3 regions of the Clostridium sp. YIM B02551 genome follow, and region 1 is predicted to be linked to each of the others. Evidence: riboswitches for the same ligand, from Rfam matches in the RefSeq annotation. Region 1 holds a riboswitch; each other region holds the start of a gene.
What was found. A riboswitch is a leader RNA that binds a small molecule or an ion and turns the genes downstream of it on or off. The one in region 1 is predicted to bind S-adenosylmethionine.

Region 1 (3,445 bases):
AAATAGAATTGAGCATGGTATATTTGGATACACGAAACCTGATAAAGAGCTAGTAGAAACTATAGTAGAATATTTTAAAAAAGAATATAACACAGAGATAAAAGAATCTTGGATAGTGTGGCTTCCAAGTATTGTGCCAACTATAAATGTAGTATGTCAAATGATTGATGGCTCTGTAATGATAAATACACCTGTATATCCTAACATAAGAAAAGCACCTGTAAATGTTAATAGAGAAGTAATAGAAGTTCCGTTAAAGAGAGAACAGGGTAAATATACTTTTGATTTTGAAGCAATGGAGAAATCAATAAGAGAAGATACTAAACTATTTATATTATGCAATCCACATAATCCAGTAGGAAGAGTTTTTTCTAAAGAGGAGTTAGGGGATTTAGCAGAATTTTGTGAAAGGCATGGGCTAATCCTATGTTCTGATGAAATACATTGTCAGCTTATATTTGAGGGAAAGCACATACCGTTAGTGTCACTAGGAGATAAAGTATCTCAAGGCATAACTCTTATGAGTCCAGGAAAAACATATAACCTACCGGGAATACCAATAGCCTTTGGGGTTATACCAAACACAGAATTAAGAAATAAGTTCCTAAGAGCTTCAGAAGGATTGCTGCCACATCCAGGAGTTTTAAACTATGTAGTATGTAAAGAAGCATATAAAAATGGAGAGTCTTGGAGAAAAGAATTACTAGAATATCTAAAAGGTAATTTAGAATTTTTAGAGAGAGAATTTAAAAGTAGACTACCAGAATTAAAATTAACTCCGGTGGAAGGAACGTATTTGCTTTGGATAGATTTTAGAGAAACAGGTATTAAGGATCCATATAAGTTTCTATATAAAAAGGCTAAAGTTATTCTTTCAGATGGAAAGGATTTTGGCGAGGAAGGATTTTTAAGGCTTAACTTTGGATGTACAAGAGATACTTTAGTTAGGGCTATGGATAGAATTGAGAAAGCTTTAAAAGAAAATAAAAAAACAGATTAAGTTAAAAAAGGGAACTCAGTAAATACTGAATTCCCTTTATAATTAGACATATATTTCTGTTATTTAATTTCAGAAATAGTATTTCCATCTTTGTCTATCAACACGTAGGTAGCAGTTGAATTTTCGCTTGCAAGGTTAAATACTGCAAAATCTTTTCCATTTGATATTTCTGCCTCTTCTGTTTTTGAATTTGAGGTTATTTTGATTTTACTAACATTAGTATTTGAAAAATCTCCAAATACAATAAAGTATTTTCCTATAGTTTGAGTATTAATTTTAGTAGTTGACTCATATTGTTTAGTAGGAACAAACCTATTATAGAGGAATTTATGCCTATCAAATTCAATAATACCAGTTGAATTTTGGGACTCATAAAAACCAATTATATTATCGCTTGTTGATATTATTTTATCAACTTTTATAGACTTATCATCGAATTTTTTAGACGTAGTTTTTGTAATAGAATCTATAGGTGTATCTGTTGCAACGCTTTCACTCATAACTCCACCTAAATAAACTATGATTAATATTGATAATAATGCAAAGCTGTTTAATAGTAGTTTAATGTTTACTTTTTTTGAACCTTTAGTGCCTTCTGTACCTTTATGTTTATTATTTTCGCTCATATATTAACCCTTCCTGTAGTTAAGTAATAAGTATATTATATCAGTATTATTGTAATAAAAAAATATTTACAATATTACCATCATAGTGTATAATTTATTCAAACTTATCTAGAGTGGTGGAGGGACTGGCCCAATGAAACCCAGCAACCTATAAGTTATCATTTGACTTAGTGGGTGCTAATTCCTGCAGTGTTTAACTGGAAGATAAGGATATTATTTGGGGAAATCGCGTTATATAAACCTAAAGGTAATATCCTTTAGGTTTTTATTTTTTTAAGGGGGTATTTATATGTTTATTAAGGATATTTTTGAAAGTAGAAAGGTAGTTTATTCTTTTGAGATCTTTCCACCTAAAACTACATCTTCACTTGAAACAATATACACAACACTAGAAAATCTTGGGGAATTAAAACCAGACTTTATATCAGTAACTTACGGAGCTGGTGGGAGTACTGTAGATAATAAAACTACTCAATTATCTTCACTAATAAAGAATAAATATGGTATTGAGGCACTTGCACACTTAACGTGCATTGGATCTACAAAAGAAGATATCAATAATATTCTAAATGACTTGAAGAAGAATAATATTAATAATATCCTTGCACTTAGAGGAGATATTCCAATGGGTCAAACTAATAATGGGGAATTTTCATATGCTTATGAATTAGTTAAACACATTAAAGATCAAGGAGATTTTGGGGTTAGTGCTGCTTGTTATCCGGAAGGCCATATAGAATGCAGGAATTTAGAGCTTGATATAGAGAGACTTAAGCAAAAGGTAGATAATGGTGCTGAACACTTAGTTTATCAGTTGTTTTTTAACAATGAAATCTTTTATAATTTTCTTGAGAGAGCAGATAAAGAAGGAATTAATGTTCCTATTGAGGCAGGAATAATGCCAGTAGTGAATAAAAAGCAAATCGAGAGAATTAGTAGCCTTTGTGGTGCACAGTTACCAGCTAAATTCTTAAGAATGATGGACAAATATGAGCATAACCCTGAAGCTTTAAGAGATGCAGGAATAGCATATGCAGTAGAGCAGATAGTTGATCTATTATCATCAGGAGTTAGGGGTATACACTTATATACCATGAATAATCCATTAGTAGCAAGAAGAATAACAGAGAATATAGGAACTATAATTAATACCTTAAATGAAAAGGCAGTTATTTAAAGGAGGAAACAAAATGGAAAAAGTAGAAAGTTTTGAATTAGATCATAGAATAGTAAAGGCACCTTATATTAGAAAGGCTAAGACTTTAGATGGTAGTTTAGGAGACAAGGTTACTAAATTCGATTTAAGATTTACACAACCTAATAAGGAAGCTATCCCAACTGCATCAATTCATGGATTAGAACATCTTTTAGCAGGACTATTAAGAGAAGAATTAGATGGAATAATTGATTTATCTCCAATGGGATGCAGAACAGGATTTTATCTAATAGTTTGGGGAGATAGAGAACCAGCAGAAGTTAAACCAGCTTTAGAAGCGGCACTTAAAAAAGTATTAGTTGCAGATGAAATTCCAGCAAGAAATGAATTTCAATGTGGAAACTATAAAGATTTATCACTCTTTGGTGCTAAAGAATATGCTAAAAAAGTTTTAGAAAATGGTTTTTCATTAAATGTTTTTGGTGAATAAATAAAATAAAGACTTAAGGTATTTATTATGCCTTAAGTCTTTTATTTTAAAATATTTTATTCTTTTTTAAGAATGCTAATATATATAGCACAATCGAAACAGAAATATATGCTATAGTTCCTAATATACTTTTTAAGTATAGAGCATAAGAATTGCTATTTATATATATTGCA
Region 2 (3,445 bases), on a different contig from region 1:
ATTGTTGATATAGATAAGAGCGTAATTTCTATGACAAAGGTGTACAAGGTAGGAATAACAGATAGTATTAGATATATTTATATTCCAAGTATGGCTAAAAGCGTTTTTGGGGTACTTTCATCCGTGATAGGATTATGTTTAAAAATGGTTATAGGTGGGGAAGTGCTAGGACAACCTAACTATGGAGTTGGGACAAGTATTCAAATGGAAAAAATGCAGTTAAATACTGCAGGTGTTTTTAGTTGGATAGTAATTTTAGTTGTTTTTGTTTTATTTATAGAATCTATAATTAAACTAATGACTAAAAGATGGAGGACTTTTAATTAATGGTTGATTTTTATTTGGAAAACGTAATAAAAGAATTTGGCAATTTACGAGTCTTAGATGATATTTCTATGAAGTTTCAAGAAGGAAAGATTACATGTATATTAGGACCATCTGGCTGTGGAAAAAGTACGTTGTTAAATATAATTTCTGGGATAGATAAGGATTACCAGGGAAATGTATCTGGCTTTGATGAAAAGGAAATAAGTTTCGTTTTTCAAGAAGATAGATTAATACCTTGGCTTAAAACTAAGGATAATATAGAAATTGTTCTTAAAAAGAAGTATAAAATAGAAGAGCGAAAAGAATTAATTTATAAGTATACTTCCATGATGGGGATAGATAAATATTTAAATTTCTATCCTAAAGAGTTAAGTGGGGGAATGAAACAAAGAGTTAGTCTTGCAAGGGCACTATCTTATGGTGGAGAAATAATTATCATGGATGAGCCATTTAAAACCCTAGATATTAAAAATAAAAATAAACTTATAAGAGATTTTAAAACTATCCAAAGTGAAGAAAAAAAGACTGTGATTTTTGTAACTCATGACATAGATGAATGCTTAGAACTTGGAGATGAAATTTATATATTAACTGATAAGCCAACTAAAATTAAAAGAAAAGTGAATAGTAACATATCTAAAAAAGAAATACTAGAAATAGTTGAAAAGGACTAATTAAACACGTAATAGCATAAAGATGAGGATTGAATTATGGAGAAAAAACTAATTAGAGAAAATATAATTAAAATAAGAGATTTACTTGATGCAGACATAAAAAAAATATACGACATTAAAATTAAAGAATTTTTAGTGAATTTTAATTTATATAATTTATCAAACAGTATTTTTATTTTTGTGGGTTTTGGAAACGAAGTTGATACAATGAATTTAATCAAGGATGCTTTAGAAAAAAATAAAAGAGTTTATGTTCCTAAGATCGATAATAAAAATAAAGAAATGAAAGTAATTAGAATAAAATCTATAGATGAATTGAAACCTGGATTTTGGGGGATATTAGAACCTGAATCTAATGAGGAACTTGATGAAGAGTTAGATTTAATAATAATGCCAGGAGTAGCATTTACAAAGAATGGGGAAAGAATAGGCTATGGTGGAGGATATTATGATAAGTTTTTAGAAAAAGCTAATCCAAATATTCCTAAAGTAGTACTTGCATTTTCACTTCAAGTTTTAGAAGAATTACCTCAAGAAAGCTTTGATATTAAAGTTAATTATATTATCACGGAGAACGAAATAATTGATTGTAAAACTCTATAAATAATTAATATAGAAATGCAATATTTTTCAAAAAAATAGTTGCATTTTATTTTTTTACCATTATAATATAATTAATTAAATAATCGATGGTCTTTTATCAAGAATGGTGGAGGGACTGGCCCTATGAAACCTAGCAACAGCTAACATTCATTAAGTTAGAATTGTGCTAAATCCTGCAGGTACAGAAATTTTTAGTTGATTTCTGGTTATCCTGATAGATAAGAGAAAGAGTAATTTTGCGTATTTAACTATGCTCTATTAGCTATTTCTACTTATCTTATAGTAGAAATAGCTTTTTTATTATAAGATAAGCAGCAGTAACGATGATAGTTGTTTATGTTTGGTAAGAGGCCACCTGATAATAAAAAGGGGGCTTTTTTTAATGAGTAAAAATTTTAGTTTGGGAACAATTGCGGTACAAGGAGGGTATAAGCCGAATCCAGGTGAACCAAGAGTTTTACCAATATTTCAAAGTACTAGCTATCAACAAGGAGATCCTGATCATGTTGCAAAACTATTCGGGTTAGAAGCTGAAGGGCATCTTTATACTAGAATAAGTAATCCAACTATAGCTGCCTATGAAGAAAAGTATGCGGCACTACAAGGAGGAGTTGCAGCAGTAGCAACCTCATCGGGCCAAGCAGCTATATTTTATGCAATAGCCAATATAGCCAAGGCAGGAGACCATATTATATCAACATCAGCTCTTTATGGAGGAACATTTAATTTATTCAATATTAACTTAAGAAAATTCGGTATTGAAGTCACATTTGTAGATACTGAAGCAAGTGAAGAGGAAATACTAGCCTTAGCAAAAGAGAATACAAAAGCTATATATGGAGAAATAATAGGGAATCCAGGTTTGAATATATTAGATTTAGATAAGTTTTCTAGAGTAGCTAAAAAAATAGGGGTACCATTAATTGTAGATAATACAGTACCATCACCATATTTGTGCAATCCTTTTGAATTTGGAGCTAATGTAGTTGTTCACTCTACAACTAAATATTCAGATGGTCATGCTGTTGCAGTTGGGGGAATTATAGTAGATGGAGGAAATTTTGATTGGGCAAATGGAAAATTTCCAGAATTCACAGAACCTGATTCAAGTTATCATGGTATAAAATATATTGAAGCCTTTGGAAAGGCTGCATATGCAGTTAAGGCAAGAGTAACGTTATTAAGAGATTTAGGGGCGTCACCTAGCCCGTTTAATGCATTTTTAACTAATTTAGGACTAGAAACTCTACATTTAAGAATGGAAAGACATTCCTTAAATGCACTAAAGTTAGCAGAATTTTTAGGAGCTCATCCGAAAGTTGCTTGGGTTAACTATCCATACTTAGAGGGAAACTCCCAATATGAAAGAGCTCAAAAATACCTTAAGGGTGGAGCGAGTGGAGTACTTACATTTGGTATTAAAGGAGGAGTAGAAGAAGGGAAGAAGCTTATCAAAAACTTAGAAATTGCAACACTAGTTGTTAATTTAGGAGATGCAAGAACTTATATTTTACACCCTGCAAGTACAACTCATGCTCAGCTTTCAGAGGAGGAGCAAAAGGCAAGTGGAGTAAGTCCAGATCTTTTAAGAATCTCTGTTGGTATTGAAGATACTGAGGATTTAATAAGAGATTTTGAGCAGGCTTTAAATTCACTATAATTTCTATAAAAATGAACGTTTTATATAAGTAATTGTACGGAGGGCTATATTATAATGGTTAGGATATCTTTATTAGGATATGGAGTGGTAGGAACAGGATTAATTGAATTATTAGAAAAGAATAAAGATAAATTAGAGAATATAGAAGTAGTATCTATTTTGGTAAGAAACCTTGAAAAGC
Region 3 (3,445 bases), on a different contig from region 1:
ATGAAAACAACATTAAGGTAAATGTAGATCTTGGAGTTGCAATTGCTGAAAGACATAGACCTAGTAATTATATAGAATTCTAAAAGGAGAGAAAACTATATGGATAATAAAATATTAGCTTGTGAGGAACATATAGATGAAGCTTTAGACGAATTCATTGTAGAGAAAGAAACATTTCCAATCTTGGAGAAAGTTCAAGAAGGAATATGTAGTTTTTGTAAAAAAGATGCTAGCTATTCTTTGGAAAAACAGGGATAACTTGCTATTACATATAAGCTTTAGTATAATTTTTCATAGGATTTTGATCGGAGCAGTTGATTAAGTTTATAAAAGTCCTATAATAAACATAATTAAGGAAGAGGAGAAGATAAAATGAGTCTTTACAAACAATGGACCGATATGGTTGTGGAATACGTTAAAACAAGAGGAGAAGAAGCTTTTTGGGAAGAATATAGCGATATAGAAACTAGAATATACAGAAAGTTACTAGCTAATCATAATGAAGTAGCCAAACTAAGTATAGAAGCTTTAGCTAAAGAATTTAATGCATCTAATGAGTTTGTAATGGGATTTGTAGATGGTATTAATGATAGTTTAAAGACTCCATTTGATTTAGAAAAAATTACTGCAGAAGAAGAATTAAATTTTGACATAGATTTTGAAAACTTATACTTTAATATGTTAGATGCTAAGGCTGAATATTTGTATGAGTTACCACAATGGGATGGAATTTTCTCTGTTGAAAAGAGAGAAGAAATAGCTAGAAAATACAAAGATTCTAAAACAGTAAGAAATGAAAATAAAATAGGAAGAAATGATCCTTGCCCATGCGGAAGCGGAAAGAAATATAAGAAATGCTGTGGAGCAGGAAAATAACATAAAGGTAATTATAAATAAGGAATCCTTAAAGGGATTTCTTATTTTTTTTGGATTTATTTTGGTGTTATAATAATATCATTAGGAGGGTGATAGTTATGGATAGTAATATAAGCTATGTTAAAGAGAAAAAAATTGAGAGAGTAATTGATGCATTAAATAAAAACAATATTAATGGGTACCTTGTAAATTCTAAGGAAGAGTTAATTGATAAAATCAAGGAAATTGTTAAAGAAGGTTCAAAAGTAGCTTGTGGTGGGTCAATGACACTTTTTGAAACTGGAATAATAGAACACTTAAGAAGTGGTAGATATGATTTTTTAGATAGATATAAGGAAGGCTTAACAGGAGAAGAAATAAAAAATATATTTAGACAATCATTTTTTAGTGATGCATATTTTGCTAGCTCCAATGCAATAACTGAAAGTGGTGAAATATATAATGTTGACGGAAATGGTAATAGGGTAGCTGCGATGTTATATGGACCAGATAAGGTAATAATAGTAGCAGGAATTAATAAAATAGTTAAGGACTTAGATGAGGCAATAAAGAGAAACAGAACAGTTTCAGCTCCAGCAAATGCTAAAAGGCTTAATAAGGCTACACCTTGCGCAAGAGTTGGTTATTGCATGGATTGTAAATCTCCAGATAGACTCTGTAGAGAATATACAGTGATAAAAAGCCAAGGGAATAAGGATAGAATTCACGTAATTTTCCTAAATGAAGAGCTTGGATATTAGGATAGAATTCAAGATATATATTTTAGGATTTCTAAAAAAGGTTTGACAAAAAAACCAAAAGGTGTATATAATACTTATAAATTAAATAATAATTTTATAATCTTATCACGAGAGGTGGAGGGACTGGCCCTATGAAGCCCAGCAACCAGCGTAGGTTCCATTTAACTTATGTATTGGTGCTAATTCCTGCAGTTTTAATTAACTGGTAGATGAGAATAGATTTCTGTTGCTGTTTATCACAATGTCAGGGTTTATTCTCTGGCATTTTTTATTTTCCAAAAATATTAAGGGGGCATTATATATGTGTGGAGAGTGTGAAAAAAACGTATTAAGATTTGAAACGACAGCAGTACATGGAGATAAAGGCTTTGATCCATTAACAGGGTCAATAAGTTTTCCAATTTATCAAACAGCTACATTTAAACATGGGGGTTTAAATGAGAGTACTGGATATGATTATTCTAGACTTCAGAATCCAACGAGAGAAGAAGTAGAGAGTACGGTTGCTAAGTTAGAAGGAGCTAAATGGGGCATTGGTTTTTCTACAGGGGTAGCAGCCATAACCGCTATAATTAATTTGTTTAAGGCAGGAGATCATATTATAGTTTCAGATGATTTATATGGAGGTACTTTTAGGCTATTTAGAGATATTTATGAACCATTTGGAATTCAACATACATTTGTTGATACTACAGATCTAAAGGATGTAATAAATAATATAAAAGAAAATACTAAAGCAATTTTTGTTGAAACTCCATCAAATCCTATGATGAAGGTTGCTGATATAAAAGCAATAGTTGAAATAGCAAAAGAAAAGGGACTTAAGGTAATAGTAGATAATACGTTTTTAACGCCATATTTCCAAAAACCATTAAACTTAGGAGCTGATATTGTAGTCCATAGTGGAACTAAATTTTTGGGAGGACACAATGATACACTAGCAGGCTTCATAGCTACTAATGATGAGGAAATAGATGAAAAACTAAGATTTTATCATAAATCTACTGGGGCAACATTATCACCATTTGATTCATGGCTTTTATTAAGAGGTATTAAGACTCTTCATATAAGAATGGAGAAAAGTCAGGAAAATGCTATAAAAATCGCAGAATTCTTAAAGAAGAATCCAAAGATAGAAGAGGTATTTTATGTGGGGCTCCCAGAATCTAAGGGATATGAAATATCTAAAAAGCAAGCTACAGGCTTTGGAGCAATGATTTCATTTAAAGTTAAAAGCGTTGAGGATGTAGCAAAGGTATTAAAGAAAGTAAAGGTTATAACTTTTGCAGAAAGCTTGGGGGGAGTAGAGAGTTTGATTACATATCCTCAAACTCAGACACATGCAGAGGTTCCAGATGAAATAAAAGAAAAACTTGGGGTAACAAAAACACTTCTTAGACTTTCAGTTGGAATTGAGAATGTTAATGATTTAATTGAAGATTTAGAATATGCGTTGGGGTGATATAAATGAGATTTGGAACAAAATTAATTCATAATGGCAACGAAATAGATGAAGAAACTGGGGCATTAAGTATACCAATATATCAAGCATCAACTTATCATCAAAGAGATATCGATAACTTTGGGAAATATGATTATTCAAGAAGTGGGAATCCTACAAGGGAAGCTTTAGAAAATACTATAGCACAGCTTGAAAATGGATATAAAGGGTTTGCCTTTTCATCAGGAATGGCAGCTACTTCGTCAGTTTTATCAATATTTTCTGCAGGAGATCACATAGTAATTTGTGAAGATGTTTATGGGGGAACTTATAGAATAACTACTAAAGTTTTAAGCAGATTCAATATAGAATTTACTTTTGTAGATGC

Region 2: linked by a shared signal. The riboswitch ahead of L1S47_RS14095 (O-acetylhomoserine aminocarboxypropyltransferase/cysteine synthase family protein) and the one ahead of metF (methylenetetrahydrofolate reductase [NAD(P)H]) in region 1 are both predicted to bind S-adenosylmethionine.
Region 3: linked by a shared signal. The riboswitch ahead of L1S47_RS13715 (PLP-dependent aspartate aminotransferase family protein) and the one ahead of metF (methylenetetrahydrofolate reductase [NAD(P)H]) in region 1 are both predicted to bind S-adenosylmethionine.

The regions. Positions count from the first base shown of each region.
Region 1 covers NZ_JAKGTF010000003.1:47,779-51,223, reverse strand. The annotation lists gene L1S47_RS04485 (MalY/PatB family protein) at 1-1,000, shown strand, start outside; gene L1S47_RS04480 (hypothetical protein) at 1,060-1,626, opposite strand; SAM riboswitch class I at 1,728-1,837, shown strand; gene metF (methylenetetrahydrofolate reductase [NAD(P)H]) at 1,916-2,803, shown strand; gene L1S47_RS04470 (S-ribosylhomocysteine lyase) at 2,817-3,272, shown strand; gene L1S47_RS04465 (hypothetical protein) at 3,319-3,445, opposite strand, start outside.
Region 2 covers NZ_JAKGTF010000011.1:61,528-64,972, forward strand. The annotation lists gene L1S47_RS14080 (ABC transporter permease) at 1-327, shown strand, start outside; gene L1S47_RS14085 (ABC transporter ATP-binding protein) at 342-1,001, shown strand; gene L1S47_RS14090 (5-formyltetrahydrofolate cyclo-ligase) at 1,038-1,604, shown strand; SAM riboswitch class I at 1,696-1,829, shown strand; gene L1S47_RS14095 (O-acetylhomoserine aminocarboxypropyltransferase/cysteine synthase family protein) at 1,987-3,264, shown strand; gene L1S47_RS14100 (homoserine dehydrogenase) at 3,319-3,445, shown strand, end outside.
Region 3 covers NZ_JAKGTF010000010.1:204,200-207,644, reverse strand. The annotation lists gene L1S47_RS13735 (MBL fold metallo-hydrolase) at 1-83, shown strand, start outside; gene L1S47_RS13730 (CxxH/CxxC protein) at 100-258, shown strand; gene L1S47_RS13725 (SEC-C metal-binding domain-containing protein) at 373-876, shown strand; gene L1S47_RS13720 (lactate utilization protein) at 975-1,616, shown strand; SAM riboswitch class I at 1,716-1,832, shown strand; gene L1S47_RS13715 (PLP-dependent aspartate aminotransferase family protein) at 1,918-3,078, shown strand; gene L1S47_RS13710 (PLP-dependent aspartate aminotransferase family protein) at 3,084-3,445, shown strand, end outside.